3 regions of the Psychrobacillus sp. MER TA 171 genome follow, and region 1 is predicted to be linked to each of the others. Evidence: predicted binding sites of a transcription regulator. Region 1 holds the regulator's gene; each other region holds the start of a gene.
What was found. Region 1 encodes Rex, which represses fermentation and respiration genes when NADH is low (regulators of the CRP and FNR family bind a similar motif). Its sites were predicted from a motif close to TTGTGAAATATTTCACAA; they were not measured.
Positions count from the first base shown of each region.

Region 2: a site for Rex is predicted at 2,229-2,246, ahead of M3627_RS16020 (cytochrome ubiquinol oxidase subunit I). Genes of this name have one in related genera too.
Region 3: a site for Rex is predicted at 7,824-7,841, ahead of M3627_RS13890 (cytochrome c oxidase subunit 2A). Genes of this name have one in related genera too.

Region 1 covers NZ_JAMAWN010000014.1:37,667-48,243, reverse strand. The annotation lists gene groL (chaperonin GroEL) at 1-74, opposite strand, end outside; gene groES (co-chaperone GroES) at 115-399, opposite strand; gene M3627_RS13620 (CPBP family intramembrane glutamic endopeptidase) at 742-1,461, shown strand; gene M3627_RS13615 (GNAT family N-acetyltransferase) at 1,474-2,025, shown strand; gene M3627_RS13610 (redox-sensing transcriptional repressor Rex) at 2,506-3,141, opposite strand; gene M3627_RS13605 (ABC-F family ATP-binding cassette domain-containing protein) at 3,269-5,200, shown strand; gene tsaD (tRNA (adenosine(37)-N6)-threonylcarbamoyltransferase complex transferase subunit TsaD) at 5,703-6,722, opposite strand; gene rimI (ribosomal protein S18-alanine N-acetyltransferase) at 6,719-7,177, opposite strand; gene tsaB (tRNA (adenosine(37)-N6)-threonylcarbamoyltransferase complex dimerization subunit type 1 TsaB) at 7,167-7,853, opposite strand; gene tsaE (tRNA (adenosine(37)-N6)-threonylcarbamoyltransferase complex ATPase subunit type 1 TsaE) at 7,850-8,302, opposite strand; gene M3627_RS13580 (hypothetical protein) at 8,456-8,602, opposite strand; gene M3627_RS13575 (YugN family protein) at 8,644-9,054, opposite strand; gene M3627_RS13570 (GDSL-type esterase/lipase family protein) at 9,117-9,743, opposite strand; gene M3627_RS13565 (acyltransferase family protein) at 9,843-10,577, shown strand, end outside.
Region 2 covers NZ_JAMAWN010000021.1:3,557-14,133, reverse strand. The annotation lists gene M3627_RS16035 (TrkH family potassium uptake protein) at 1-142, opposite strand, end outside; gene M3627_RS16030 (thioredoxin family protein) at 269-832, shown strand; gene M3627_RS16025 (diacylglycerol kinase) at 949-1,860, shown strand; gene M3627_RS16020 (cytochrome ubiquinol oxidase subunit I) at 2,387-3,733, shown strand; gene M3627_RS16015 (cytochrome d ubiquinol oxidase subunit II) at 3,730-4,755, shown strand; gene cydS (cytochrome bd oxidase small subunit CydS family protein) at 4,770-4,874, shown strand; gene M3627_RS16010 (YjjG family noncanonical pyrimidine nucleotidase) at 4,960-5,661, shown strand; gene M3627_RS16005 (hypothetical protein) at 5,791-5,979, shown strand; gene M3627_RS16000 (hypothetical protein) at 5,957-6,157, opposite strand; gene rlmD (23S rRNA (uracil(1939)-C(5))-methyltransferase RlmD) at 6,370-7,731, shown strand; gene M3627_RS15990 (NAD(P)-dependent alcohol dehydrogenase) at 7,823-8,791, opposite strand; gene M3627_RS15985 (Crp/Fnr family transcriptional regulator) at 9,012-9,599, opposite strand; gene M3627_RS15980 (SDR family oxidoreductase) at 9,906-10,577, shown strand, end outside.
Region 3 covers NZ_JAMAWN010000015.1:13,545-24,121, reverse strand. The annotation lists gene rlmN (dual-specificity RNA methyltransferase RlmN) at 1-891, opposite strand, end outside; gene M3627_RS13910 (hypothetical protein) at 1,138-1,479, shown strand; gene M3627_RS21095 (sulfurtransferase) at 1,975-2,790, opposite strand; gene M3627_RS13900 (dynamin family protein) at 2,790-6,398, opposite strand; gene M3627_RS13895 (chemotaxis protein CheX) at 6,733-7,188, shown strand; gene M3627_RS13890 (cytochrome c oxidase subunit 2A) at 7,911-8,033, shown strand; gene M3627_RS13885 (cupredoxin domain-containing protein) at 8,054-8,530, shown strand; gene M3627_RS13880 (b(o/a)3-type cytochrome-c oxidase subunit 1) at 8,532-10,199, shown strand; gene M3627_RS13875 (CsxC family protein) at 10,461-10,577, opposite strand, start outside.

The sequences.
Region 1 (10,577 bases):
GCGTCTGCTAATTTATCTACTCCACGCAGCATTGCACTACGAGCGTCTTCACTAAATTTAATTTCTTTTGCCATGTTATTATGCCCTCCTAATTGTTCTTTTTAATTTCTTTTATTAGCCGATTACAGCAAGAATATCGCTTTCGCGTAAGATTAAATAGTCGTGGCCTTCATATTTTACTTCAGTTCCAGCATATTTAGAGAAGATAATACGGTCCCCTTCTGTTACGTCTAATTCAACGCGGTTTCCGTTTTCTAGTACTCGTCCAGTACCTACTGCAACGACTTTACCTTCTTGTGGTTTCTCTTTAGCAGAGTCTGGAAGTACGATGCCAGATGCTGTTTTTTCCTCAGCTTCGATTAATTCGATTACAATACGATCACCTAATGGTCTTAACAAGTGAAACTACCTCCCTAAAATAAGTTGAATTTAATATTTATTAGCACTCACACACTTTGAGTGCTAACACACTTATAATAATAATTAAACTATGGAAATTTTGCAAGTCAGAACCTAAACTTTTTTTAAAATTTTATTATCTACTTTCTCCTCTTAGATCATGAGTATTTCACCTTGCCTTTGTGCGAAAGCAAGTCCCTTTTCAATACTAAAACTGTCCAAGAATAAAATAGCTAACAAGCGATTTTATTTTAGTTTTCCATTACAATAAGGCTAGCACATATAATAATTACCAGTATGCTATGCAATAGAATCTTTATAGAAGACGGAAAGGATATTTAGATGAAAAAACAACAAACAGCCTTATACATATTAATCACCTACTGTGTCATGCAGCTCTCCGGAATCATCTTTGCTTCTCTGCTATTTATGGTTTTTAAATACTATAACCTGGAAAATCCTATGTTACTGGCTAACGGCTGGTGGACTTTCATCGGAATGGGGACTGCAACAATCATCACTTTACTTATCATCCGAAAAGACAAGAGCTTTATCCGACCTTTAAAGGGACAAGCTTCGAGCACACTCAAATCAGTTGCCTGGGGAGTTTTGGGATTCATAATGGTTTTGTACGGCCAGGCCCTTGCTGCTAATATAGAGATTAAATTTTTTGGAATCGAGCCCGGTTCTGAAAATACACAAGATTTCATGGAACTAGCTAGTTCGGTGCCCTTTGTTTTTTTCTCTATCGTATTCTTTGCCCCAATCTTAGAAGAGCTCATCTTCCGTCGTATCATTTTCGGAACATTATTACCTAAAACAAACTTCTTTGTAGCAGCACTTATAAGCTCACTGTCCTTTGCAGTCATCCATTTTGAGTTTACGCACATACTAATATATGCTGTGTCTGGTTTTATATTCGCATTCATTTATTATAAGACAAAACGAATCATTACTTCTATTATTGCCCATATGCTTTTAAACGGATTCGTAGTAATTGCACAACTATATAATGAAGAAATCATTAACTTCTTTGAAAGATTAGCAGAAATGTTGCAATAAGGAGGAATCACTATGACTTTTTCATTTACGAAGCTTCCTATAATAGAAACAGAAAGACTTATTCTTCGAAAAGCAACCGAACAAGACTCCGACGACATTCTAGAATTGTATGCCAATGAAAATGTTGTAGAGCATATGCCACTCGATCCGTTTACTTCTATTGAAGATGCAAAAGGCGAGATTAGTTGGTACGAGAAAATATTTTTGGAGCAAACTGGTTTGCGTTGGGTAATAGAAGAGAAGGTAAACAAAAAAGTGATTGGTACGTGTGGCTATTTAAACTATGAGGTTGAACATAACCGGATAGAAATAGGCTATGACCTCTCCCCTGAATCATGGGGAAAGGGAATTATGACGGAGACACTAAAGGCTGTTATTCACTTTGCCTTTTCAGAGTTAAATGTAAACAAAATTGAAGCTCAAATCACGTCAGAAAACGATGCCTCCCTTGTAAGTAAGCTAGGCTTTCACAGAGATGGTGTTCTAAGGGAACATGAATTTGAAAAGGGACGCTATATCGACCTTGTCATTTATTCCCTCCTGAAAAGCGAATATACAAAGTAAGCCTTCGACTAAATTAGAGTCGAAGGCTTTTTCAGATGAATGGAGAAGTTTGATATCCTTGCTAGTTTTTATTTTTTCGGGGCAGTGACAGGCGGTTTCGCTTTTCTTGGTGTCTAGCTACACCGCCTTGCCCCTCGGGGTCAAATGGAAAAATACTCCGGTGGCTGATGAGCTGCCTCCTCGCATTTCCCCATTTGCCTGTCGGGGCAGTGACAGGCGCCTGCGCTTTTCTTGGTGTCTAGCTGCACCGCCTTGCCCCTCGGGGTCAAATGGGTAAAAGCTCCGGCGGCTGAGGAGCTGCCTCCTCGCTTTTTTCCATTTGCCTGTCGGGGCATACATAGGCGGTTCCGCTTTTCTTGGTGTCTAGCTACACCGCCTTGCCCCTCGGGTCAAATGGAGAAATACTGCGGTGGCTGAGGAGCTGCCTCCTCGCATTTCTCCATTTGCCTGTCGGGGCAGAGATAGGCGGTTTCGCTTTTCTTATATATCGTTTCGAATCATATAGATTAGTGTTTGAAGTTCAACCGAAAGGTCAATCGTATGTACGCGAATCTCATCAGGTGTGCTGATTGGAACAGGAGTGAAATTTAATATCCCCTTTACATCTGATCCAACTAGGAGGTTGGCCACCTCTTGGGCAGAACGGCTTGGAAGAGTGAAAATGACTAATTCAATTCCGTATTCCTTAAGCTTTTCTAGCATTACACTTGAATGAAAAACTGGGATATCGCTAATAATGGTTCCTTCAAGTGGCGCCTTCGTATCAAATGCCACTACTATTCTTGTATTATGGTTTTTTTGAAAGTTATATTTAACAAACGCTGTCCCTAAGCTACCAACACCTATCAATGCAACCTTCGCTGCTTCGTCTTGATCTAGTGTTTTTCTGAAAAACTCTAATAAATGCGGTACATCGTAGCCATAGCCTTTCTTACCTAATGCTCCAAAATGAGAAAAGTCTCTCCGGATGGTTGCCGAGTCGATTTTCATCGCTTCACTTAGCTGTTGGGATGAAATACGTTTATGCTCTGCATTGTGAAAGCTTTGTAAAAATCTATAATATAAAGGAAGTCGTTTCATTGTCGCTTGAGGAATGCGAGGTACATCACGTTTCATAAGTATCCTCCTAATGTATAAGGCAAATTCATTTTTTCACGTTACCTTTCTTTCATTGTAAAGGGAGAACGTTGCAACGACAAGTCCTATCTATTACACTTAGGATAGAATTGAGGTGCAAATAATCGTGATCGTTTTACAAGTAAACCAAGTAACTAAATCCTTTAATGGGGAAGATATATTAACAAACGTAAAGCTAGAGGTTCAAGACCGTGACCGAGTTGCACTAGTCGGTCGTAACGGTGCTGGGAAATCTACCTTACTTAAAATAATTGCCGGAGAAATGTCCTATGATTCCGGTGACATTATCATGCCAAAAAATATTAGACTAGGCTACTTAGAGCAGCATGCCGGTTTAGAATCCAAGCTGACCATTTGGGAGGAAATGAAATCTATCTTCAGTCATTTAATAGACTCCGAAAAAGAATTACGTTCATTAGAAGCCCAAATGGCTGACCCTGCTGTCTATGAGGATCCAGAAGCCTACGCTAAAGTAGCTGCTACATATGACGAGCTTCAGCTTGCATTTAACGAGGCTGGTGGCTATCGCTTTGAATCTGACATCCGCTCTATCTTACATGGGATGCAGTTTTTCCCGGACGACTATGACAAGCCTGTACAAGCATTATCTGGCGGACAAAAAACACGCCTAGCTTTAGCTAAAATGCTATTAAGTAAGCCCGATTTACTTATACTCGATGAGCCTACAAACCATTTGGATATCCAAACACTCAGCTTCTTAGAAAACTATTTGAAAAATTATAGTGGAGCCATTTTAATCGTATCCCATGACCGGTACTTCCTAGATCAGGTAGTAAATCTAGTGTACGAGGTTTCTCGCCATAATGTTACGAGATACGTTGGTAACTACAGTGCCTATTTAACGCAAAAGGCAAAAAATTATGAGCTGGATAAAAAGAAGTATGAGAAGCAACAAGAGGAAAAGGCAAAGCTAGAGGATTTTGTTAGCCGTAACCTGGCTCGTGCCTCCACAACCAAGATGGCGCAGTCTAGAAGAAAGGTAATCGAGAAGACAGACTGGATGGATGCACCTGATGGCGATGAAAAATCCGCTAACTTCGGTTTTACCATCGACCGCCCAAGTGGCAATGATGTTCTGCGCTTAGAGGATGTTGCTGTTGGCTACTCCAATAAAACCGTCTCCTCTAACATCTCATTTTCTGTGTACAAGCAGGACCGGATTGCATTAGTTGGACCGAATGGCGTCGGTAAATCCACCTTGCTGAAAACAATTATGAAGCAGCTTCCATCTGCTGGCGGGCATATTCAATACGGGACGAATGTGCAATTTGGTTACTATGACCAGGAACAAGCAGCTCTTTCCGGCAATAAAACCGTTTTGAAAGAGCTATGGGATGAATGGCCTCTCATGAATGAAAAGGATGTTCGCAATGTACTAGGTCGCTTCCTGTTCTCTGGAGACGATGTCCAAAAAACAGTCTCTACGCTATCCGGTGGAGAAAAGGCTAGACTTGCACTTGCCAAGCTCATGCTATTGAAATCAAATACGCTAGTTCTTGATGAGCCTACAAACCATTTAGATTTGGATAGCAAAGAGGTTTTAGAGAATGCTTTGCTCGATTTCCCTGGAACAATTATCTTCGTGTCACATGACCGTTATTTTATTAACCGAATTGCAACAAAGGTAATTGAACTCTCCTCCAAAGAAGCAACACTGTTTTTAGGTGACTATGACTATTATCTAGAGAAAAAGGAAGAGCTCGAGGAGTTAGCAATGGAAAGCTCGATTGCACAAAATACAGTCGTTCAAAAGGTAAATACCTCGACGATTGATAAAGAAGCGAAGAAAAAGGAAAGACAAATTCGACGTCAAATCGATGAGCTCGAGGAACAAATTTCTGCTATCGATTCAGAAATCGCATTAATCGAGGAAAAGCTATGTGATCCAGAAGTCTTCCAGGACCATGAGGCAGTCCAAAAATTACAGAGTGAGCTCGATAACCTTAAGGTAAAGCAAGACACCATCTCCAATGAATGGCTGGAGCTACAGGAACAATTAGAAGAAATTACAGGGTAAGCCGATTGACTCGGTTTACCTTTTTTTATATGGGGAAAAATATATAATGTCGAACTATTTATTTTTGGGATTAACTATTCAATTTATAAAGAAAACAGTCAGATTAATGGGACAAGCAACCAATTATTAAATTGATCGAGTCGGTTTATGGTACAAAGTTGTCTAATCGTTCTAACAGGATATCAGATACATATGTTGTATTTTGTCGAACGATGGCATATATAGGTCAAGCCCCTTTTTCCTAAAAATCTTTTTCCACATATTTATTAACATCAAAAGTACTGTCATATCAATCTATCAACAGGTTTATCCACATTGTCCACAGATTAAAAACTTAGTTTTCCACAAGTTGTGAGTATAAATAACCACAATATATTGAAAACACACAACTTACTAACAAGTTATCAACAAATTGTGCATAAGTACGAATGTTCTCTATTGACAACCGAAATAATACATGGTAAAAAATCCTCTTTTCTTGTCGAAGAAAAGAGGATTTCGTTTAGTTCCAGCTATTTAATTCTAACCCAGGACGACCATTCATCGCTAAATCCCCTATTTGCCCAGCTGAAAATTTAGAGCTACCAGCAGCTGCGATCATGGCTGCATTGTCTGTACACAATTTGATTGGAGGCACATAAAAAGGAATATTCTCTTTTTGGAATGCTTCTTCCAATGCTTTTCGCAGTCCTTTATTTGCTGCTACACCACCAGCAGCAATTACTTGCTTCACATTAAACTCCCTGGCTGCACGAAGCGTTTTAGTAGTGAGTACTTCTATTACGCTCTCTTGGAAGCCCGCGGCAAGATGGTTAGGATTGATTGCTTCCCCTCTTTGCTCCGCATTATGCTGATAATTGATGACTGCAGATTTTAAGCCACTGAAACTAAAATCATAAGAGCCCTCCTCTAGCCAAGCCCTTGGGAAAGGCACTGCTTGATCGCTCTCATTTGCTAGACGATCTATGTGTGGACCACCAGGATAAGGGAGATTCAAGACTCTAGCTACTTTGTCATAAGCCTCTCCAGCTGCATCATCGCGTGTTTCTCCGATTAGCTCAAATTGACCGTCTTCTTTCATCAACACTAGCTCGGTATGCCCTCCTGATACTACTAGAGCAAGTAACGGAAATTCCATCGGCTGGACCAACGCATTTGCATAAATATGCCCCGCAATATGATGAACTCCTACTAAAGGCAGACCGTTTGCAAACGAGAATGCTTTTGCAGCGTTTATTCCTATTAATAGGGCACCTACTAGCCCAGGGCCTTCGGTTACTGCCACTGCATCTAAATCCTGAGGAGTCATGTCCGCTTGCTTTAAAGCTTCTTCTATAACCAGTGTGATTTGCTCCACATGATGACGAGAAGCAACCTCTGGAACTACTCCACCAAAGCGCTTGTGACTTTCTATTTGTGATGCTACGACATTGGATATTATTTCTGTTCCATTTTTGACTATGGAAGCCGCTGTTTCATCACAGCTTGTTTCTATTCCTAAAATATATTGATCTTTTGTCATTTGAATTCCACCCACATTACAAGAGCATCCTCTTGTGTATCTGTATAATAATTTTTACGAATGCCTCCATCCTGGAAGCCAAGCTTGTAATATAAATTTTTTGCAACCGTATTGGATACGCGTACCTCTAACGTCATAAGTACTCCTTGTTGTTCCTTTACAATACGGATCGCCTCACGCATTAAGCCTTCCCCAATTCGATGGCCTCGCATACGTTCTGCTACTGCCACATTCGTGATATGACTTTCATCCATGACAATCCACATTCCACAATAGCCGACAATATCCTTTTCCTCTATCTCCGCTACTAAATAGTAGGAATATAGATTAGTCGTCATTTCATGCTCGAATGCCTCTCTAGTCCATGGATGTGCGAATGCCTCTTCTTCTATTAAAAGCACCTGGTCTATGTCTTCTATAGTCATTTTGCGATAGGTAATCGTTTTAGTTTCCATTTTTCTTCTGCTCTTTCATCCAGTTTGCCTCTGCCTCTGTTATTCGCAAATATTCTGGTACCGTAGTATGTACACTTACCGGCTCCATTCTTTGCGCAATTTCTATTAGGACTGCAGCACTTGGTAATGAAAATGATGCTCCTGCTTGGTGGACTTTATCGCCAAGCACCTCTTTTATTTGGTTCCAATGAAGAGCTACATCCATTCCTACAAATAAAACCTGGTGCCCCATCTCATCCAAAGTAGATAGCAAATCTGCCATAGACATATGAGATTCCTTCACTAATTTACCGTCCGTATAAATTCCCGCAAATACATTTCCACGTCGAGCATCCATAATGGAACACACCGTCCCTTGGAAATATGGTGCGTTCCCTGCAAGCACCTGCAAACTTGAAACCGAGTAAATTGGAATATTTAACGTCCAAGCGAGCGTCTTTCCGATTGTCACACCGATTCGCACTCCCGTATAAGAGCCTGGCCCTTTTGCCACCGCAATCGCATCTAGCTCGTTAGGCTGAATATTAGCTTTTTTCATAAGCTCCTCTATTGCTGGCATCGTTCCAATGGAATGAGTTACCTTCACAGAGGACTTATATTCTGCAAGCACCTGCCCGTCCTTTACGACTGCTACCGCAAGCGGTGTATGAGATGTATCTATTCCTAACCAAATCATTCAAAAAGCTCCTCACATAATTGTTCATATCTCTTCCCAAAAGGCTCAAACGTAAATCGACGCTTGTCATTGTCCAGTCGATGAATCTGTATTGCCAATCGTTCAGGCGGCAAATCCTCTTGTATTAAATGAGCCCACTCAATAATGCTTACTGCATCACCGTAAAAAAGCTCGTCCCAGCCCAGATCCTCATCACTATCCGCTAAACGGTAAACATCCAAATGGTTTAAAGGTAGCCTACCCTCATATTGCTTCAATATGGTAAACGTTGGGCTGTTCACGTTTCTTGTGATTCCAAGACCCTTCGCCACACTTTTCGTAAATGTTGTCTTCCCTGCTCCCAAATCTCCCTCTAATGTCAGGACATCTGCAGGCTGTAATAACTCAGCTAGCTGTCGGGCCAAAACTTCCGTCTCCAGCTCCGAATCAATCAATCGCTCATACATCATCGATCGCTTTCCTTTCAAGTACAAATCTATTTGACTCTATTATAAAGAATAACCGCTCATAATGTAACTCTAGGACATTTATATGTACAGAACTCTTTAAATGAAGAACAGCTCTAAGATATAGCTGAATGCTCCGATTACGACAATCAAAGCCTAGATTACTACAATCACCGGTAGTTTGCGACAATCAACCTCTGGATTACTACAATCCTCACATCTTTTACGACAATCAATCGCAGACTCTTCCACGTCTCCTTCCCTATCCCCTACCGGCTTGCGAATCCCTATTCCAATAAACAAAAGGACCGCCTCACCTATGTGAGACAGCCCTTCTATTAATGTTAATGCAATAATCGAAGCACTTTTTCTACTTCCTGCTCGCCAGCATGCTCCCAGCGGTTCTTGTCGGTAATGTTACCGTCTTGATCTACGGGTGATTGAAACTGATCAAATCCCGTAGTAGTTAGCAACGAATTTTCATCTTTATCCAGACCTACATTGACCACATGTTTTATTAAATAAGGAGATTGGAATTTAATGTGTGCCTCGTAATCATCAAGCTCTCCTTGAGTCACTGTAAATGGGATGCGAAGATAGATGGTTTCTCCCTCCTCGCGGCAAAGGATAGAATCAAAGCTACCTTTATGGTAATCCCAGTTTCCTCCGATTGTATAACCTAAACTCGAGATACGGTCATGTAAATCTCCAAAAAATGCTGTCTTACCTTCTAATTCTGTGTTTAACTGAAGCATTGCTATCACTCCTTCATTGGATACTCATGTATAGAGTTTCCCAATGCCAGTAATAACATACGTTATTTTTCTTTTTCAAAAAACAAGCCGATTACCTTTTCCAATAAACCCTTTTTAGGATGATTCAAGTTTATCTCGATAAGTTTTTGAGCGATTAAATCGGACAGCATGTCATAGCCTGCTTCCCCAAAATGAAGACCATCGTTCTTTTCGCCAACTAATAGCTCTTTGTAATCTTCTCTTGAATACATAGCAGTAAAAAAATCTATGTAGTGACTACCTGTCTCTTCAGCTACCTCTCTTACAACGGTTGTATATTGTAGCAAGGACTCATTAGTGCGATTCTCCTGAAAAGATTCATCTACTGGAGGCGGTGAAATAAGAATCGTCTTACTTGGACCAATGACCTTCGCAAAGGTGGTTATATTACGCTTGAATAATTCTAAGTCTACTAAACGATATGTGGCAGAATCATTCGAACCAAAAAGAACTGTGACATAGTCAGGTTTTTTAGCAATTACATCTGCAGCGAAACGTTCAATCGCCTGTTCAGTAGTATTGCCCGAGACTCCGGCGTTGATAAAATTATAGTTCGGTAATTTCTGAGCTAGCTTATACGTAAGCGCCGGACTTGGATTACCTTCCTTTCTAGCGGTGATACTATCACCAAAACAAACAACAGTTGTCATTTTTATCAAGCCTCCATTCTATTATTTTTTTCTCTCCTTAAGTTTATATTCACTAAAAAGTGGCTATACAAACATATGAGACGGCTATGGAGGAACATCATGAACAAGAAACGAGTCACATGGGTAGACGTAACAAAGGGTTTTTTAATGATCCTCGTTGTTATAGGACACTACCCTGGAGAACTAGATTTCCCTCTATCAAAGTATATTTACTGGTTTCATATGCCAGCATTTTTTCTATTGAGTGGAATCTTCTTCAAAGAAATCAAAGAAGATACAACATCTAATAAAACAGTAAAGAAAAGATTTCTACAACTAATGGTACCTTATCTATTTTTCCTTTTAACGATTACAGGTATTCGATATGGTATGGAAATATCCCAAGGAAACCATGATTTTTCTTGGTATTTAAATGATTTATGGAAATTATTCATTGCCGGTAGATTCGTACGGGGTGCTTACGGAGTTTTCTGGTTTGTCACCACTCTATTCTTTACTTATCTATTATTTATGTGGATGACAAAATATTTAAGCAAAGTACAACAAATAAGTCTCCTTGCGTTTTGCTATATTGCAGCGCATCTTCAAAGTATTTTTGCTAGAGAAGTAATCAGTGAATCAGCAGTAGAATCAGCACAATCTATCCCAATGGTATGGAATTTAGATGTCGTATTGATGGCAGTAGTATACTTTTCTTTAGGCTACTACGGTAAATCACTGTGGATGAATGTGACTAAGCCTTGGCTATTCAGCGCAGGAGCGTTAGCTTTTGGAATGATTCTACTAGATCAAAATGGATTGATAAATTACAAACTGAGCATGAAATTTCTTCGT
Region 2 (10,577 bases), on a different contig from region 1:
TAACTAGAAAGAATGCATCTACCCAGGAAATCGGATTTGTCGTAGCAAAAGGAAGCTTCATCAAAACTGTTCCTAGAAAGATCAAGGTGGCAAAGCTACTTGCAATCACAACAGGCGGTGAAAAAGAGAGCTTTTTCTCCATTGGGACACTTCCTTTTATTGGATGTAAAATAATAACTACTTTAATCCTGAACAGGTCGCGTGTCAACAACTTGTTTGAAACAAGTGGCTAAAGAAAGTATACTTAAGGAAAAAGGGGGATTTTTCATTGAAAACTGAACAACAATATTTTGAAGAAGCTAAAACCTTAGAGCAGTATATGAATGATATGACTACCAAAAAAGAGGAATCCTTTCGTATATACGACCAATTTCAAGTTCCAGCGGATGATGAATTCATTGAGATATTAAAAACAGAAAAGCCGCATATATTAGTTATCACAGAAGACTGGTGCGGTGATGCCATGATGAATAATGCTATCGTACGAAAGATTGCAGAAGCTGGAAATTTGGACATTCGCACTGTCTACCGCGATGAGAATCTAGAGCTGATGGACCAGTACTTAACAAATGGAGGGCGCTCCATTCCAGTTTATTTATTGTTAAGTCAGGACGGAGAAGTAATTTCTAAATGGGGTCCTCGTGCTGAGATGGTTCAAAAATTTGTGATGGAAGGAAGAGCCAAGTTTCCTGATAAGGAAGACCCGGCATTCGAAGATATCCAAAAGAAATTTTATGAGCAAATGACACAGGAATTTATAGCAAACAAAGAGTTTCACTTGGCAGTTTACGAAGAAATTCGCAGTAGCTGGTTGCCTATTCTTCAAAAATAAGCGAATCGCATATTTAAGGGAGTCGGCTTTAGTCGGCTCTTTCATATGTTAGGAACTTTTTGTGAGGAAATAGAGTCTTTATAATGAAGAAATTGTAAAGTAGAAAGGAAATCCGTATGAAGCGTGCAAGAATTATCTACAATCCTACCTCAGGGAGAGAATTATTTAAGAAACATCTTCCAGAAGTTTTGGAGGCTTTAGAAATAGCTGGATATGAGACGTCCTGCCATGCAACGACTGGTGAAGGAGATGCAATTAGTGCAGCAAAAAAAGCGGTAGAAAATAATTTTGATATAATTATTGCTGCTGGGGGAGACGGAACACTGAACGAGGTTGTTGCTGGTGTAAGTGAATTTGAAAATCGCCCGAAGATTGGTCTCATTCCAATGGGAACGACAAATGATTTTGCTCGAGCAGTTCATATTCCTCGGGATATTAAACGTGCAGTAGATATAATCGTACAGGGTGATACTATTCCAGTGGACGTTGGTCAAGTAAACGACCGTTATTTTATTAACATTGCTGGCGGAGGAAGAATTACAGAGCTTACTTATGAAGTTCCTAGTAAATTAAAAACAATGCTTGGACAACTAGCCTATTACTTAAAAGGAATTGAAATGCTTCCATCGATTAATGCCACGAAGGTTCGAATTGAATATGATGGGGAAGTATTCGAAGATGAAGCGATGATGTTCCTTGTGGGTCTAACCAACTCTGTAGGGGGCTTCGAGAAGCTTGCTCCAAATTCAAGTATTAATGATGGGAACTTCTCGTTGCTTATCTTAAAGAAAGTAAATATTGCAGAGTTTATAAGACTTGCCACTTTAGCTATTCGTGGAGAACATTTAGAAGATCCTCATGTCATTTATAAAAAAGCCCAGCACATTAAAGTGACCTCCGAAGATAAGGTTCTCTTAAATCTGGATGGAGAGTATGGGGGAACTATTCCTGCCACATTCCAAAACCTATATAGACATATAGATGTCTTTGTTCCAATCGATGAGATTCGTGAGCAAGATAGACCATAAAATGAAGCGGTTTTGACAAAACTCTCCTCAACATAATAAGGCCTCGAAAATTTTACGATTTAGTAAAGTTTTTGGGGCTTTTATTCTAATTATCTGTAGTGTTCTTCGTAACTGCGTACGCTTTTTCAGGAGCACTTCTCCATACAACTTATTCGAAAAAAGGTAATCATCCTTGAATGTTAGACTAAATAGAACAAATAGAATTTGAACGCTAAAACTGATACGATCAGATGCTTTACTTCAAAAAGGAGTAAAGCCTTTTTTTATTGAACAAACGTAAGCATACTAATGGATTCAAAAAGGGGGAGATGCATTGCATCCAGTTTATTTTTGACTTTCCTCTCTAAAAGGTTATGAATCCAATAATATTGGGAATAATTTAATAATATATCTGAGCAACATAAAGGAGGAATGGTTAGTGTATAAGAGACAAGAGAGATACTTAATGTGGCTCGCCTTTGTAGTGGCAGGTATTATGATACTATCTATTGCTGGAAGAATTTTTGGAGGGTGAGGAGAGTCAAGTATGGGAAATGCTGATTCAGTTTTCTATAGTCGTGTCTTAACGGAGTTAACCTTATCTTTTCATATTATTTATGCGACTATCGGTGTTGGAGTTCCACTAATGATTATGATTGCTCAGTGGGTTGGTATAAAAAAGAATGATGAACATTACATATTACTAGCAAGGCGCTGGGCAAGGGGATTTGTTATTACGGTTGCCGTCGGTGTAGTAACTGGAACAGCAATTGGAATGCAGCTTTCCTTATTATGGCCGAATTTTATGGAGTTAGCCGGCAATGTGATTGCCCTACCCTTGTTTATGGAGACCTTTGCTTTCTTCTTTGAGGCTATTTTTCTTGGAATTTATCTTTACACTTGGGATCGTTTTGAAAATCAGAAGAAGCATTTATTATTGCTTATACCAGTTGCAGTAGGGGCTTCCTTTTCCGCAGTGTTTATCACGATCGTAAATTCTTTTATGAATTCACCGCAAGGATTTGACATGGTAAATGGGCAAATGGTGAACATTAATCCAATCCTAGCAATGTTTAACCCTGCGATGCCTACGAAGGTAGCCCATGTAGTGGTAACCGCATATATGACATCTGCTTTTGTACTGGCTTCCATTGCAGCCTTCCGTTTGTTAAAGGGTTCTAATCATGTTTATCATAAAAAAGCTTTGTATTTAACTGTAAAATTAGGATTAATCTTTTCAATTGCAACTGCTATTATAGGCGACTTTTCCGGAAAATATTTAGCGGAGTATCAGCCGGAAAAACTAGCAGCTGCCGAATGGCATTTTGAGACACAGGAAAATGCTGAACTTGTTTTGTTTGGAATATTAGATGATGGGGAAGTGAAATATGCTATTAAGGTACCTTATGCCTTGAGTATATTAGCTTACTCTAACCCAACTGCAGAGGTTATTGGATTGGATCAGTTCCCAGTGGATGAAAGACCTCCACTTTATATCCATTATCTTTTTAATATTATGGTAGTAATTGGGATGGGTCTGGCAGCTCTCTCCGCATTTTATTGGTTAGGTAAACGTTTAAAGTGGTCCTTTGTAGATTCTAGGTTGTTTCGATGGCTTCTCGTCTTAGGAGGACCTGCTGCTATTATTGCAATTGAGGCAGGTTGGTGGCTAGCGGAGGTAGGAAGGCAGCCTTGGATATTAAGAGGAATCATGAGGGTGGAGGATGCAGCAACAACAAGTGGGCAGGTAGATTTTATGTTAGTTCTGTTTGCTGGCCTTTACTTAGTTCTTGGAGTTGGAAGTGTTGTAGTACTTACTCGGATGTTCCGTAGAAATCCTGTTGAACAGGAGATAGAGGATAGAAAATTAGATAAAGGCGGTGATATTACATGAGTTTAGAGATTATTGGTCTCACCGTTCTATGGGCTTTTCTATTTGGTTATGTAATAGTAGGCTCCATTGATTTTGGTGCCGGCTTCTTTAATGCATATAGCTTAATAACTGGTAAACAACATATACTGAGCAATATTATTCAACGATACTTATCTCCAGTATGGGAGGTAACAAATGTATTTCTCGTATTTTTCTTCGTTGGTATTATTGGTTTCTTTCCTAAGACTGCCTACTATTATGGAACTACTCTTCTCGTACCTGTGGGCATAGCATTAATATTGCTTGGCATCAGAGGGTCCTACTATGCCTTTGAAACGTATGGATCCAGAGGCCATAAAGGGTATTCTTTTATGTATGGTTTATCTGGATTGTTACTACCGGCTTCATTATCTATCGTACTAACTATTTCAGAGGGCGGTTTCGTTGATATGATCAGCGGATCACCAAGTTTAAATTATGATGCCTTGTTCACTAGTCCGTTAACTTGGTCTATTGTGGCCTTAAGCTTGACCTCTGTTTTGTATATCTCTGCAGTCTTTTTAACTTGGTATGCCAATAAGGCAGGGGACCCAAAAGCAACTCAACTGATGAGAAAGTACGCATTGATTTGGTCTTTTCCAACGATTATAACTGCAGGCGGAATAATGGTAGAATTACGCTCACACAATGTGGAGCATTATAATAATATGCTTGATATTTGGTGGACGTTTGGTTTGTCCTTCCTCCTGTTCTTAGGTACCGTTTGGTTACTGTGGAAAAAGAAAAAATATGGTCTAGCATTTGGACTTCTGGCAGGACAATTTTTAATCGCTTTTTTTGCTTATGGGTATTCTCATTTACCGTATTTACTTTATCCATACTTATCTATACACGATAGCTTTACAAATGAGGCCATGGCAATTTCATTAATCATTGCATTTGTTCTAGGGCTAGCCTTATTAATCCCCTCCTTGTATTTGTTACTAAAGCTATTTCTATTCAACAAAGATTATGTTAAAGGGAAAAAGAAAAATCACGCTTAGGAGGAATGAACGTTATGATGGAATTCCTAATATTTTATGCTCCCTTCATAGTACTGATTGGCTCCATTATTATAGCCTTCTGGGTATCTACCATGGATGGACCAGTAAGAGATGAATAATTGTCCAGGACCTCAGGTTGGGGTCTTTTTTTCTGCTCATTTCCTTCCCAGGTGTTAAAATAAGCTTAGAGAGGTGGAGAAATAAATGAAGTATGACGTAATATTGTTCGACTTGGACGATACCTTATTCGATTTTGGAATGACCGAAAGAAATGCATTCCATCAGTTATTTTTAGAATATGGACTGCCAAACGGTTTGCAAGATTACTTAGGCAGCTACAAGTCAATTAGTAAGGTTTTATGGGACGAATTAGAACAGGGCGTTACAACGCTAGAGATACTTAAAATAGAGAGATTCAAACGTTTATTTTTAGAACATAATCTAAAGTTAGATTTGGAAGCAGTAAGTCATAAGTACATAGAAAATCTAGGTAGAGAAATCCACTTAATATCTGGGGTGGAGGAAATGCTGGCTAGTCTGGCTGGCAGTCGTTTAGCTATATTAACAAATGGATTTCAAATTGCCCAGCATGCTAGGATCAAGAGTTCACCATTGAAGGATGTGTTTGAAGCTATCATCACTTCAGAAGAAGCTGGTTATCAAAAGCCACAGCCTGCTATATTTGAATATACATTTAAGAAATTAGAAATAACAGAAAAGTCTAAAGTATTGATGGTTGGTGATTCTCTTACTTCTGATATACAAGGTGGAAACCATTTTGGAATAGATACATGCTGGTTTAATCCAAACCAAAAGGAAAACACAACAACTATAATACCAACATATGAAATAGAGAATTGGAGTCAGCTCAATGGAATTGTGAATGGTCAATTAATAGAGAAATAAATTAGAAAAACTCCCATTTAGTTAAAATAATTTTTTAAAATCTTCCAAATAATGTATACAATATTTCCAGTATATGAGATAATAATCTTATAACAATATTATTGTTAAAGACATAACCTGGAGTTGACCATGTTTGTGATAGCACGTAACACAAATGGTGTTACAGAAGTGTTGAAAAACTCAAATAGCCAAATGGTAAAAGTATTTTATGATTATGAAGAGGCAGAACGGTTTGTAACTCGATTAAACAAAAGTGTATTACCTAATAAACACTGGTCTGTTATAGAGGATTCGTCTATATTAAAGTTAAATGAGTAAGGAATAATTCCTTACTTTTTTTGTTGTTTAGGAAATTATAAAATTCGGAACCTGTGCCTTGCCCCTCGGGGTCAAATGGATAAAAGCTCCGGTGGCTGAGGAGCTGCCTCCTCGCTTTTCCCATTTGTCTGTCGGGGCAGTGACAGGCGATTCCGCTTTTCTTGATGTCTAGCTTCATCGCCTTGCCCCTCGGGGTCAAATGGATAAAAGCTCCGGTGGCTGAGGAGCTGCCTCCTCGCTTTTCCCCATTTGCCTGTCGGGGCAGTGCAGGCGATTCCGCTTTTCTTGTTTCTAAAATTAGTTGGAAATTTATATACATAAGCTACCTAATACTATTGAACGCCTTTATTTGATATAATAATATCCATTACACAAGAACGGAGATTTAACGTGAACACACCAGTAAATAAGAATGATCAGTTAACAGTTTATATAGAGGATTTGACACATGATGGGTCAGGAGTAGCAAAGGTCGATGGCTACCCACTGTTTATCCACGGGGGTCTTCCTGATGAAAAAGCAGAGGTACGTGTTGTAAAAACATTAAAAAACTATGGCTTTGCTAAATTACTTCATATTGTAGAGCCTTCTCCTTTCCGTGTGGAAGCACCATGTCCAGTATTTTATGAGTGTGGTGGCTGTCAGCTTCAGCATATCAATTATGAAGGTCAGTTGAAATGGAAGGAAAATATGGTTCGAAATGTCATGCAAAGACTAGGTAAGATTGATGCACCAGTACTACCGGTAAAAGGAATGAACAATCCTTGGGAATATCGCAATAAATCCCAAATTCCATTTGGCTTAGTCGATGGAAAGGTGATTGGAGGGTTCTACCAGGCAAAATCTCACCGTATTGCAGACACACCGACTTGTCTAATTCAATCCGATGAAGCAGACCGATTGATGAGAGCATTCAAAGAGAAGGCATTAGAGCTAGACTTGATTCCTTACAATGAGGATACGAAGAAAGGTCAGCTTCGCCACTTAGTAGTACGTAAAGGACGAGCTACCGGCGAGGTAATGGTTGTCCTAGTGACGAAGCATCCTAAGCTTTCCAAAAAGGAAGCGATTATTGAGCTAATTAGAGAGGTAGAGCCAAAGGTGACCTCCATTATGCAAAATATAAACTCCAAAAATACAAATGTGATCTTTGGGGATCAAACTAACCTATTGTGGGGGAAACCAACGATTGAGGATCTAATCGGAGATGTACGCTTCGAAATTTCCGCTAGGTCCTTCTATCAGGTGAATCCAGAGCAGACAGAAGTGTTATACCAGCAGGCGCTTGATTATGCACAGCTTGCAGGTGACGAGACAGTTATCGATGCCTATTGTGGAATTGGTACGATTTCTTTGTTCCTTGCACAAAAAGCGAAGCAAGTACTTGGTGTGGAGATTGTTCCCCAAGCAATTGAGGATGCAAAAAGAAACGCCGAGCTAAACGACTTTACGAACACGTACTTTGAAGCAGGCCCAGCAGAGGAAGTCATCCCACGCTGGTACAAGGAAGGGAAAACAGCAGATGTATTAGTTGTGGACCCTCCAAGAAAAGGCTGCGACGAGGCACTACTAACAACGATTATTGAACAACGCCCAAAACGTGTGGTATACGTTTCCTGTAATCCAGCAACCTTAGCGCGTGATCTTCGCATCTTAGAGGACGGCGGCTATAAGACACAGGAGATTCAGCCAGTTGATATGTTCCCGCAGACAACACACTGTGAAGTTGTTACTTGGTTGGAGTTAGTGTAATAGTGAATTAAAAAGCAGACGGGTTAGAGGTGTTGGTATCGCACTTCTAAGTTCCGTCTGCTTTTTATTTATGGATGAAGCAAGGCACTTATTATAAAGTAATCACTACTTTACCTTGAGCGTGACCTTCCTGGAAATATTTGAATGCCTCCGTTATTTCACTTAATTTAAACCGTTTATCAATTATTGGTTTAACTTTTCCACTTTGAAGTAACTCTTTTACATCATTTAAGTCATTTTGATTTGCTCTCTGTAATAGGCTACTCATTTTCCTGCTTCCAGTCATTGAAATAAAAGGCCCAAGAATTAACGTTTGATAAAGCTGAGACTCAGAACCTCCTACGTGAACAAATTTCCCATTTGGTTTTAGAACCTTTTTATAAGCTGAAAGGGAATTAGACCCATTGACGCCGAGAACTAAATCATAGGATTCCTTATGTTGTGCGAAATCCTCTTTTGTATAATTGATGATATGATCTGCTCCTATAGAACGCAATATTTCAACGTTTCGTGAACTGCATACGCCAGTTACTTCAGCACCGAATGATTTAGCGATTTGCACCGCAAAAGTACCAACGCCTCCAGATGCGCCATAAATTAATACTTTATGCCCCGATTGAATCCCACCTTTATCTCGTAGGCCTTGTAAGGCAGTCACAGCTGCCATAGGAGTCGCAGCTGCTTCTTCAAAGGAAATATTGTTGGGTTTATGCGCTAAAGCATGTTCTGGTGCAGTTACATATTCAGCAAAACCACCCCAGCCACAAGTAGAGAGGTCACTAAATACTTCATCACCTACGTTAAATCGCTTTACGTTTTCCCCAACAGCTTCAACTGTACCAGCTATGTCACCTCCTGGAATAGAGTATTTTGGTTTCGTTAGTCCGAACGCAAATCGGGCTAAGAAGGGTTTGCCCTTCAAAAGAACTAAGTTGCCAAAATTTAAAGATGCTGAATTAACCTTTACCAATACTTGGTTCTCAGTAGGGAAAGGTTTTTTAATCTCTTTTAATACAAGCACATCGGGCGAACCATATTGATCACAAACTATCGCCTTCATAAAAATCTCCTCCAAATGTTAATATCTTTGATTAATTTTAATAATAACAAGAGGATAAAAACCGTTCATTGACTTAAGTTAATTTCTAGATACTTTATAAATTTTTTATTTGTAAACACAAAAGGTAAGGGTGATATATAGTTCAATGATATTTGGTAAGTCAGTCTTCGGTGCTTAGTTGCTACTTTGAAGGAGGATAATTGGTGGGATGGAATTTTTTTTATAATGTATTTTTTTTAATACGTTTTTTTATTCTACTTAACGATTCAGGAGTAATTCCAAGATAACTAGCTAATTGATGTTGTGGTACACGTTCAATTAACTCGGGGCGTTTCCTTAAAATGGATTCGTATCGTTCCTCTGGAGAAGAACCAATAAATTCACCGAATTGATCTTGTATTTCACCAACGTTTATTTCCATCATTTTACGGATCATTATTTCAAGTTGTGGGTATTTGTTTAACATCGTATTTTCAGAATCAATATCACCAACAACTAATCTGCAATCTTCAACACAAACTAATGAATACTTTGATAAGTCACCTTGAGTCTTTTCGTTGATAATTGGAATAGCTTGTTCTTCAGTAAAAAAATTTGATGTTACTTCTTTACCTGATTCATCTATAAAAAACTGCCTAACACACCCTATTAATACGAAATAACATTTAATAGCAGAAAGTTCTCCTTGTCTAAGAAGATATTGTCCTTTTTTATATTCATCAATTCGTAAACTTTCTGAGATTGCCCGCTGTTCATCTTCGCTGATTAAAGTAAAGTCAGACATATATTTTAATAGTATATCCATCATGTATTCTCTCCTTTCTAATTAAGGCAATTTAAATGTATCTTATCATTTCAATACCTTTAACCGTTTTACCTTTTTAGATAGAAACACAATCGAAATAGTATCTCTTTTACTATTCAATTAACGGATGCTTTAGTAAAGAAAGGATTTATAATAAAGCATATAAAAATTAGTCTAATAACATTCCAAAATAAATATTTAGGCATACTAAAAAGGGCTAAGTTCTATGATTGTAGGACCTTAGAATAAAGTAACCAACTTTTGAATATTACAATAGTAAGATAATCCATCTGAATGGGAGTGTTGTACTTGAGAATCCTTGTAACTGGTTCAACCGGAAAATTAGGGTCGGCTTTGTTAAAGCAATTAAAAGATTTAGACTATCAAGTAAAAATAACTTCGAGAAGAAAACCAGAAGGAGAAGCCTTCCCATGGGTTTATAGCGATTTATTATCAGGTGAAGGTTTAGAAGAAGCGGTAAAAGATGTGGACGTCATTATTCACGCAGCAACTAGTCCGATAAAAAATTCTAAAAGCATTGAGGTTGCTGGGTTAGAAAAATTATTAAGCAAGCTGAATCATATACACCTGTTTATTTATCCATCAATTGTAGGAATTGAGGAAATCCCCTTCCAATATTATAGACTTAAATACGAAGCAGAAGAATTATTAAAAAATAGTTCTGTACCCTATACAATTGCTCGTGCAACGCAGTTTCATAGCTTTGTTGAGGATTTACTCTTATCAAAACCTCTCTTTAAAAGATATATAATCCCTGGAAAGGTTAAATTTCAAAGCATCGATGTTAATGAATTTGCTAGACATTTAATCGATTTAGTTAATAAAGGTCCACAAGGGAAATTAGATGATTTCTGTGGACCAGAGATAATGACATTAAGAGAAATGGCGGAGTTAAAAATTAAGGTGAACAATGAAACGAATGATGTTTTAAGCATTCCTCTCCCAGGGAAATTATACAAT
Region 3 (10,577 bases), on a different contig from region 1:
CGGATTATAAGGAATTAGGTTAACATATGAAAGATGACGCTTATTTTCCAATAGCTTAGCCAACTGCTGAGCTTCTTCCACATGATCATTAACGTCTTTAAGTAGGATATACTCAAATGTAATACGACGGTTTGTTTTTTCTAAATAATAGTCAACAGCAGCCATTACTTTCTCAATTGGGAAGGCTTTATTGATAACCATGATTTGAGAACGAAGCTCGTCATTTGGAGCATGTAAAGAAACAGCAAGATTTACTTGAATATTTTCATTAGCAAAGTCAATAATTTTCTTAGCTAGCCCACTTGTAGAAACAGTGATATGACGTGCACCAATTGCAAGTCCTTTTTGATCATTAACTGTTCTTAAGAAGTTCATAAGGTTTTTGTAGTTGTCAAATGGCTCGCCAATACCCATTACTACGATATGACTTACACGTTCGTCTTTTTGAAGCTGATCTAAATGCTCTTGAACCTTCATAATTTGTCCAACTATCTCTCCAGCATCTAAGTCACGACTCTTCTTTAAAAGACCACTTGCACAAAAGCTACAGCCGATATTACAGCCAACTTGAGTTGTTACACATACGGACAGACCGTATTTAAAACGCATTAATACTGTTTCGATTAAATTTCCATCTTGCATTTCAAAAAGGAATTTAATCGTTCCATCTGCAGACTCCTGTTTTACACTTTCTTTTAGCGTTTGGATAACGAAATTTTCTTCTAAAAGATCCAAACAGTCTTTGTTTACATTTTTCATTTCCGCAAAGCTTTGTACTCGTTTAATATATAACCAATCCCATACTTGTTCCGCACGGAATTTCTTTTGACCATGTTCCATTAACCATTCTATTAATTGGTCTCTAGTTAGACCATAAATTGATTTTTTCATTATTTAGCCCCTCTTTTCTTACACATACAATTCGCCTATTATACACCAAATTCTCTTGCACGACAATTAATTATAAAGGAAAAATATTTAAAAAGATATCATTTAGTCTTTCCAATACTAACTTAAATACACTGGAAATTAAAGATATTAGTCCTATTTCCTTTTACTGACGATAATATCATTCATTGAAAGGAATTATGATGAATAAGCTAATAGAACGTGTATAAAAGATTGGAGATATCGATTATGAAGTTTATGAAAAGAAAAAGAGCATTTTTCCATCCTGGTAAAGCATTTTTAAAAGTAATTGTATTCATTACTTGTTTTGCAGCATTTCTACCTACAGGGATTACCAATACGCAGATGAATGATACTTTTTTAGGGAATACAATTAATACTTTTCAACACTCGATTGATAATCTCATGGTTGTCTCATATGAGGTTAATGATACGATCATAGATGAAAATACGGGTCAAGCTGAATATTCCGTGATTACTGCTTATACTCTATTTGGTATTCCATATGCTGAAGTAATTGCTACTGAAGAAAGCAGCTATATTAATAAGAAGTATCTTTTTGTACGTTAAGAAAAGCGCAAGCGCCTATGTCTGCCCCGACAGGCAAATGAAGAAAAGCGAGGAGGCAGTTCCTCAGCCACCGGAGCTTTTATCCATTTGACCCCGAGGGGCAAGGCGATGAAGCTAGACATCAAGAAAAGCATAATCGCCTGTCACTGCCCCGGCAGGCAAATGAAGAAAAGCGAGGAGGCAGTTCCTCAGCCACCGGAGCTTTTATCCATTTGACCCCGAGGGGCAAGGCGATGAAGCTAGACATCAATTTACCCACAGGTTCAGAATTTCATAATTTCCTAAACATTAAAAAAACCGTGAAATCGGCAACTTGATTTCACGGTTTTTTAAGACATTTCTCCATTTTAGTTGTTAGCAGACCCCTCAGAAAGCGTCCGCTGTATCGGAAAACAACTCTAGGTGATTAGAATAGAATCCTCGGAATCTTACCAGGTAGTAAAATTTTTAAGGTTTATAATTGGCAGCCTAGCCTCATATTTATTTTTATATTAGTTATATAGATGTTTCTATTTCGTTCTCGCGAATCCAGTCACTATAGCTACCAACATATAATTTAACATCTTCATATCCTGCTTCTTTTAAGGTTGCATATAATGGAGCTGCAGTTACCCCACTTCCGCAGTACGCGATAACTGGCTTCTTTTTGTTCGTTAGCTCACTTAGCTTTGCAGTTAATGAATCTTTGTCTAAAAAAGTACTACCCTGCTTTAATTGTTCCCAGTCAAAGTTAATTGCTGTGGGGATATGACCCGCTATCGGATCAATTGGCTCTATCTCGCCTCTGAATCGAGCAGCTGCACGTGCATCGATTAACTGACCTTTCTTGTTCCCTTTTACAACCTCACGGACATCGTCCATATTTAACAATATATTATCATTCCAACTTGGAACTACTCTCGTCTTGTCATAATAGGTTACATTTTTAGAAATGGGAAGAGCTTTCTTTATTTCTTCAAAACCTTGACGTAAAACTTTAACATTCTTAAAGCCTGCCCACTCTAGTAAAAAATATGCTCTTAAAGAAAAAGGTACTGCTCCTTGATCGTATATAACTATTTGGTCATCCAATGATAGTCCTGCGCTCTGTATGAGTTCTGTCATTTTCTCTTTCGAAATCATTGGATGTCTACCATGAACATCCTCCATATTAGAAAGATCTTTTTCTAAGTCCCAGTAAACCGCACCTTCTACATGCCCATCTTGAAACAAAACAAATCCAGCCTTAGAATCAGCTAGGTTAAAGCGTGTATCGATAAACCTTGTAGTATTAGCATCAATATCAGTTAGATCGATAAAAACCTTAGTCACTAAGCATTACCTCCACCCTGAATTTTTTGATAAATATCTTTCCAGCGGTTCAACGTCTCTTCTTGCTCCAACAGTTTTCGCTCAGCAGCAAGCTGTTGTAATGATTCGTTCAGCCATTTTATACGAGCTCGCTCTATTTCTTGCTCAGCATAATGGATGAGCCATTCAACCAGTCTTTGTTTCTCTTGTTCGATATAGGCTGTTGCTTCTACTTTTGTTTCCTCAGATAGAGTATCCCTTAACTTTTCTTTTTCATTTTTCTCGAAGAAGGACTTAGCATTTTTAAAGTATGATTTTACGTGACTATATTTATCTTTGTCTTGGAAAGGACCTACAAACTCTAATAATTCATAGTCCTCACTTTCATGAGGGCTAAAAGTTAAGCTTCCATTCCAATCCTTTAAGATTCTCATTTCTTCCTTATCCAGCTGGGTTATTTGTCTCTGGATAAATTGAAGAACTCGGAAGTTGGTTACACGTAACTCCTGCTCCAAATCAAAACGAATCATTTGAAGAATATCTTTTAGAGCGATGTCTAAAGCAACGGAAGCGCTGTGATTAGAAAACAGGGAAGGATTATAAGCTTCCTTGAAAAATTCATTAAAGCGATAATACACACGTTGTAAAACATAAAAAAGTAGTGACTCTAATTCTTGCGTCGTATCCTTTGTTAAGGATATAGCGTTGTACTGTGTGTATCGTTCTCTTATTTTTTCTTCTTGATTAGTAAGCTCCGTCAGTCTTTCTTCTTTTCGAGCTAGATTAGCCTCGGTTTGTTGGATGAGAGATAACAATTTATTTTTCTGGCGATTCGATTCCTCTTCTAAAGCAATGACAGCAATTTGCTTAAGATCCTGCTCTAAGAATTGATGGAATGATTTTTCAAACTGCTCCATACCTTTATGCAGCTGCATCTTATTTTCTTTTTCTTGCAAAGCTTGAAGACTAGAGACACCAAACACTCGAGGGAAACGAATACCAAAACGCTGTAGCTCGTCCTTGACATATTGCTTTACTAAATCTGCCTCTTCCTCATTACTTGCAAGGTCAATTGCATTCACTACAAAGAACATCTTGTCTAGCTCAAAAGAGTCCTTCACACGGCCAAGCTGAATTAGGAATTCTCTATCTGCTTTAGCAAAAGCATGGTTAAAGTACGTCACAAATAATACTGCATCTGCGTTTCTAATGTAGTCGAAAGCGACTCCTGTGTGTCTAGCATTTATGGAGTCTGCTCCCGGAGTATCAACTAAAGTTACTCCTAATCTTGTTAACTCACAATCAAAATAGAAATCAATAAAATCTACGAAGCAGCTTTTAGATTCCTGTGCGACAAAAAGAGAAAATTCCTTTTCATCTACATTTAAAACTTCTCCCAGCTTGTCCTTTACAGCAGGGTATCCGATATAAAATGCGTTAATAAAGGATTTATGAACTTCCTCAGTAGAGTTCTCTTTTACTGCAGCTGGAGCTTTTTCGAAGGCTTCTTCTAAAGAAGTAATAGTAATTCCTAACTGTTCAAAGGCAAACTTAACATCCTCCAAAAGCTGCTCTTTCGTCTTCAAGCTAACATCAGCGGTATTATGCAAGTGAGTATCTGTTACGGGATGTATTTTATTTATGGTTGCCGTAGTAGGGTTTGGGGATACAGGCAACACATTAGCTCCCATCAGTGCATTAGAAAAACTGGATTTTCCGGCACTAAAAGCTCCAAAAAGCGCAATAGTGAATTGTTGGTTTTCTACCCGCATTGCTTTCTTCTTAATAACGGAAGCAGCTTCCTGAAAGTCAGGGAGCTCTTTTAAAATCTCTCCAATCTTATTTGCACGGTGAATAATTTCATCAAATGCTAATATTGGAGCTTCCTCAGATCTCTCCTCTTCAGTAGCGACAGCATTAACTGCCTCTTCTTCCTCTTCAGTTGTCTCTACATATTCCACAATAGAACGTTCGAACAATTGACGTTCTTCGTTCCACTCACTTAAAAGATCGACACTATCCTTTCGAATTTGAAGAGTAGGAGCTATTACTAACTTGCTAAGATCCTCTACCCTTTTCTCTATTTCTGTCACTTTTAAAATAGCTTCTTGTTTTTCTCTTAAAGTATCCGTTTTCTTATTAAACTGCTCGTCTTCAGTAGAAGAATGCTCTTCAATATATTGAATATTTTCTTCTTTCCAAGCTTCCGTTTCTTTTACAAAGTATCGGCTAACTGCATCGTTTACACGATTTGCGTAATTTAATATCGCATCACCTGTTGTACTAGCCCCATTATGCATCGTATCTACGATAATTTCGGATGGCAATGAAAATGACATATTATTTATTTCACTTGTCTTACTGTCATTTAATAAACCAACATCTTTTAGCATCCGCTTCATTAAGTTTTTAATATGTGCCGTAATATGAGTGGAAACAATTGTCTCTAGTAGCTCAATTGTCTCTGTTAACCTATTATTTCTTTCTTGTTCCGTCTTTTTCTTACTCGATAAGAAGCCAACTTTGAAGTTATCCTGCCTGCTTTCCGCATAACTCTTTAGCTTCTCCCGAATTTCATACGTCATTATCGAGGCATTGCTTAAAATTTCTTTTCTGTTAGATTCAAATACCTTTTTCCAAGCGTCGCTTTCTTGAAGCTTTTTTTGTTTCTCAGAGACTTCAAACTGTTCCAAGATTTCTTCGACATTAATCCAATCTTCCTCGGTTAATAAATAACTTAGCTCATGCTGTAGACCTTTTTTTTCCTCTTCTAAAAATTCCAGATGCTCATCTTTTAGTTTTTCTAATGTAGCTGTAGCTGAAAGTAAAAAAAGTTCTTCTTTATGAAGGATGGAATCATTTACAATTTGTTTTACTTGCTCAAAGTCATTATGTAGCATCTCTCTGTTTTTTAAAGAGGTATAGTAAATATCCTTTGGAATTACATTCCACGCGGTAAAAGCAGATGACACAGATTCTTTATAAGCAGTAAAAGACAACTCTTCTTCTCGGTGCTTATCAATCTGGTTAACGATTAAGTATATGTTTTCATTGTAATGCAGCAATTGTTTTGTAAACTGAAAGTTCAATTCAGACTGTACATGGTTATAGTCCATCACATAAAATACGATGTCTGCGAGATGGAGCGCCGACTCTGTTGACACTCGGTGAGCGTCATCTGTAGAATCAACACCAGGCGTATCCATAACGGTAATACCTTTTGGAAGCCCAGATGTTTTATGACCAATTTCTATTTGAGAAACCTTACTACCATCCTTTGAATATTTTTTTACATGCTGTATATCATATTCTCCTGAGAATTTAACAGGAGACTGATCCACAAAGTGGACAATCGCATAATTTTCATCTGCTTTATTTACCGTTACAATATTAGCCGACGTAGGTATGGGACTAGTCGGTAGCAGTTGTTCATTTACGAGTGCATTAATCATACTAGATTTACCTGCTGAGAAGTGACCAGCAAAAGCAATGGTAAATGTTTGTTTTTCTAATTTATCTGCAAATAGCTTTGACTTGGCATATCTTTCATTATCCTTATTTTGCTTAAAGATAGCTGCAAGCAAAGCGTTTTTCTGTTTAATATTCTGTAGTTCTTCTAATTGATCCATTTGAAATTTTTCCCCTTTTTATCTAATAAACAATATGTATATCATATCAGAAAATATAAAAAAAGATGACTTTATTGTCATAAAGTCATCACATAAATAATTCTTATTTTGAATGAGGTGTTATTGAACTTAATACATGCTTTGTAACTACGCTATAAATAACAACTGTTGAGCCAATTAAAATATATAACATGACTATCTCCCTCTCAACTGAACTTGATATTCATTCTCATTTAAATGATAACATAACAATTCACAAATGACTATAAAATATATTCTTTTTGACTAGATATTATGCTAAAATTGATTCAACTTTACTACTTGGAGGAAAAAGATGACTCTTTCTAGGAACATACAAACTATATTGAATGGGACGATTCAATCTATAAAAGCAGTCATCCCTTTAAACCTTAGTTATACCCCACCTACTCTCTTGTCTCAACCATATGAGGTAGTGGAAATGGCTGTACTGATCGGTATTGTAGGCGATATGAAAGCAAGAATTATAATAGATGCATCTTCTCATTATTTTTCATCTGTTGGTGCCTCTATGTTTGGTATGCCTTTAGAGGGAGAAATGCTTGAATCTTTTACAGGCGAACTAGGAAACATGATTGCAGGTAATTTATGTACGGTTGTTGCACAACAAGGATTAGAAATAGATATAACCCCTCCTACTGTAATTGTAGGACAAAGTAAGTTATATGGTTTCCAACAGGCTTTCTTTCTACCCGTTGAAGTTACAGACATAGGTCCCATGGCTATTATTCTGACTGTTGATGAAGATTAGATAGTTATACATAATTCTTAATACTTTGTACGCATCGAAGAGAATGGAAAAAAATCCTCCTTTAAGTTAAAAGTCCTGAAATTTTACAAATCGTAAAATTTTCAGGGCTTTTTTTGTTACATCATAGCAGTTGTTCAAGCGGATAGAGACAATAGTCTTTCTAATAATTATCCCTTAAAAATCGCTGTCATGCCCCATGATATAAGTGTTGCCCTCATTATCAAATTTTCTAAAATATAAAAGCTATATTTATGCGAATAAATTTATTAGCGCTTTATCGATGCTAAAGCTGTTCCCATTTATTGATTGGAGCGCCAGACGGCGACTCCTACGGGATGAGTGAGACAGATAAGACATCACAACCACGCGCGTAAGCGATGGGTGGTGGCTTATCGCTCACCCCGAGGAAAGCGTCCGGCTGGGGCGGAAATCAATTCTACTCTCTGATTTAAAGTTTGCTTTGCTTCATAAAATTAACCTTACTCTTTAACAAAGCCAACATAAAAATGCGTTAATCCTTCCATACACTTATATTTCCCCACTAAAAATTAATATATAACTTTTATAACAATTCCTATTTACTTTTTTGTTACTTTCAAATTATTTCACAGTATCTTCACATATAACCTTTGTATGTGTGATAAATATCACATCAACTTTGTTTTTTTAAATTTATGATGTACCTATAGAAAAAGAAGGAAAGTTTTGGAGGTGTAAGACAGATGTCCAAAAAACAAAATAAAGAACCAGAACTAAAAGGGACGCTTATATCAGTTAGCGTTGTCGGTATATTTATTTTAGTCACTTGGTTTTTCGCATTCTATTTATTTATTGACAGATTTTAAACTAATGGAGGTTAAAGGTTATGCATATTCACAAGTATGAAAAATGGTGGATAACATTTGGTGTTAGTTCACTAGTTTTATTTTTAATAATAGTTGGTTTTAGCGCCTTCCACTATGGTTCACATCCACCAAGTGCAAAAGTATATATTGATCATGAGCGAGTAGACGAGATTGCTCCATTCAATAACCCAGGAGTTCACAAAGTAGAAGGTAAAGAATGGGATTATGAGATAGTAGTAGTTGCATCCGCATTCTTCTATAACCCACAAGAATTTGAAGTTCCACTAGGTTCTACGGTTAAATTTATAGCTACAACGAAAGACGTTATACATGGCTTTCAGATAGTAGATACAAATATTAATATGATGCTTGAACCAGGTTACGTTTCAGAATATGTAACAACTGTAGATAAAGCTGGAGAGTATTTAGTTTTATGTAACGAATATTGCGGTGTAGGACACACGTCTATGACATCGAAGTTAAAGGTGGTTGAGTAACATGGCAACAATAACAGAAAAAGCCCAAAGCTTTGTGAAAGTTGACCGTCGTGATGGCAAGCTTGCAATGGCTCATATTCATGTAGCTTTTATTGCACTATTAATTGGAGGACTTTGCGGACTCTTACAAACCCTTGTACGTTCTGGGCAATTCACCCTTCCTTGGGGTATAGGTTACTATCAATTATTAACTGTTCATGGTGTTTTATTAGGACTTATTTTAACTACTTACTTTATATTTGGTTTTCAAATTGCTGCTGTTAGCCGTACTTCCGGCACATTAACAGATAAACAGAGAACACTAGGTTGGATTGGTTTTTGGACAATGACAACCGGGACTACTGCTGCTGCAGTAATGGTTTTATTAAACGAAGCATCTGTGTTGTATACTTTTTATGCACCACTTCAAGCGCATTGGATTTTTTATGTTGGGATGGCATTAGTTGTAGTAGGCTCATGGATTGGCGGAGCTGGCTTGATCATGAAATATATGGAATGGCGTAAAGCAAATCCAAAGCAACCTAGCCCATTATTAACTTTTATGGTTATTGTAAATTTAACTATGTGGATTATTTGTTCACTTGGTGTAGCAGTCGAGGTAGTATTCCAATTAATCCCATGGTCTTTAGGCTGGGTAGATAAAATCGATGTTTTACTCTCTCGTACACTTTTCTGGTATTTCGGTCACCCATTAGTATACTTCTGGTTATTGCCAGCTTATATGGTATGGTATGTGATCATCCCGAAAATTATTGGAGGTAAAATTTATTCGGACGCACTAGCAAGATTATCCTTTATGCTGTTCTTAATCTTCTCTATCCCAGTTGGATTCCATCATCAATTGACAGAGCCAGGTATTGATTCATTTTGGAAGTACTTGCAAGTTGTTTTAACAATGATGGTAGTTATACCTTCCCTTCTGACTGCTTTCTCTATGTTTGCTTCATTTGAGATTCGTGGAAGACAGCTTGGAGGAAAAGGCGTATTTGGATGGTTTAAAAAGCTACCTTGGAAGGATGCGCGATTCCTAGTACCATTTATCGGAATGGCTGCCTTCATCCCTGCTGGGGCTGGTGGTATTATCAATGCATCTAACCAAATGAACCAAGTAGTACATAATACTATCTGGGTTACAGGTCATTTCCATCTTACTTTAGCAACAACTGTCGTTTTAACATTCTTTGGAGCAGCCTATTGGTTAATCCCTCACCTTACTGGGAGAGTGTTGACTAAACAAATGAATAAGCTAGCTATTATACAAGGTATTGTTTGGGCAGTAGGTATGTCCATCATGTCTGGGGCAATGCATATTGCTGGATTATTGGGAGCCCCCCGCCGATCAGATTTCTCAACCTATGGTGAATCTGCCCAGGCAGCCGAGTGGGTTCCGTACCAAATCGCACAAGCAGTTGGCGGTACAATTTTATTCATCGGTATCATCTTAGTCTTATATATAGTAGCTCAATTAGTATGGTTTGCTCCTAAAGGTGATACAGAATTTCCAATTGGAGAAGTATCCGAAAATGCAGAAAAAACACCGATGGCACTCGAAAACTGGAAAATATGGTTAACGATTTGTATTTTCTTAATTTTATTTGCTTATACGGTTCCGGTGTTTGATATGATTCAAAATGCTCCTCCAGGTTCAAAAGGTTATAAATTCTGGTAACTATCATTCTTTTAAATATATACGATGGAAGAGAGACTATTCATATAAACAGTCTCTCTTTTTGTTTTTATAATCTTGCACTTGTTAATCATCTCGCCGTTTACAAACTTTAGTAGTTTCTATGTATGGACAAGGCGTTAGAGGGACTACCCGTAAAAGCCAAATTTCTGACTTTTAGAGCACTCCCTTTTAAAAATGTATTTATCATTATACATATTTAAGCACACGCCCACCCAAATAGGGCTTTGCCTATTTAAATTTTTACCCCTCTGACCGTACTCTTACTTGTCTAATTTGTAGTACTTTTAAAGTTAGATCTACTACCATTTTCTCTGTAAGCGTATCAAAAGTATCGCGCATATCCACTAAGCACGGAGA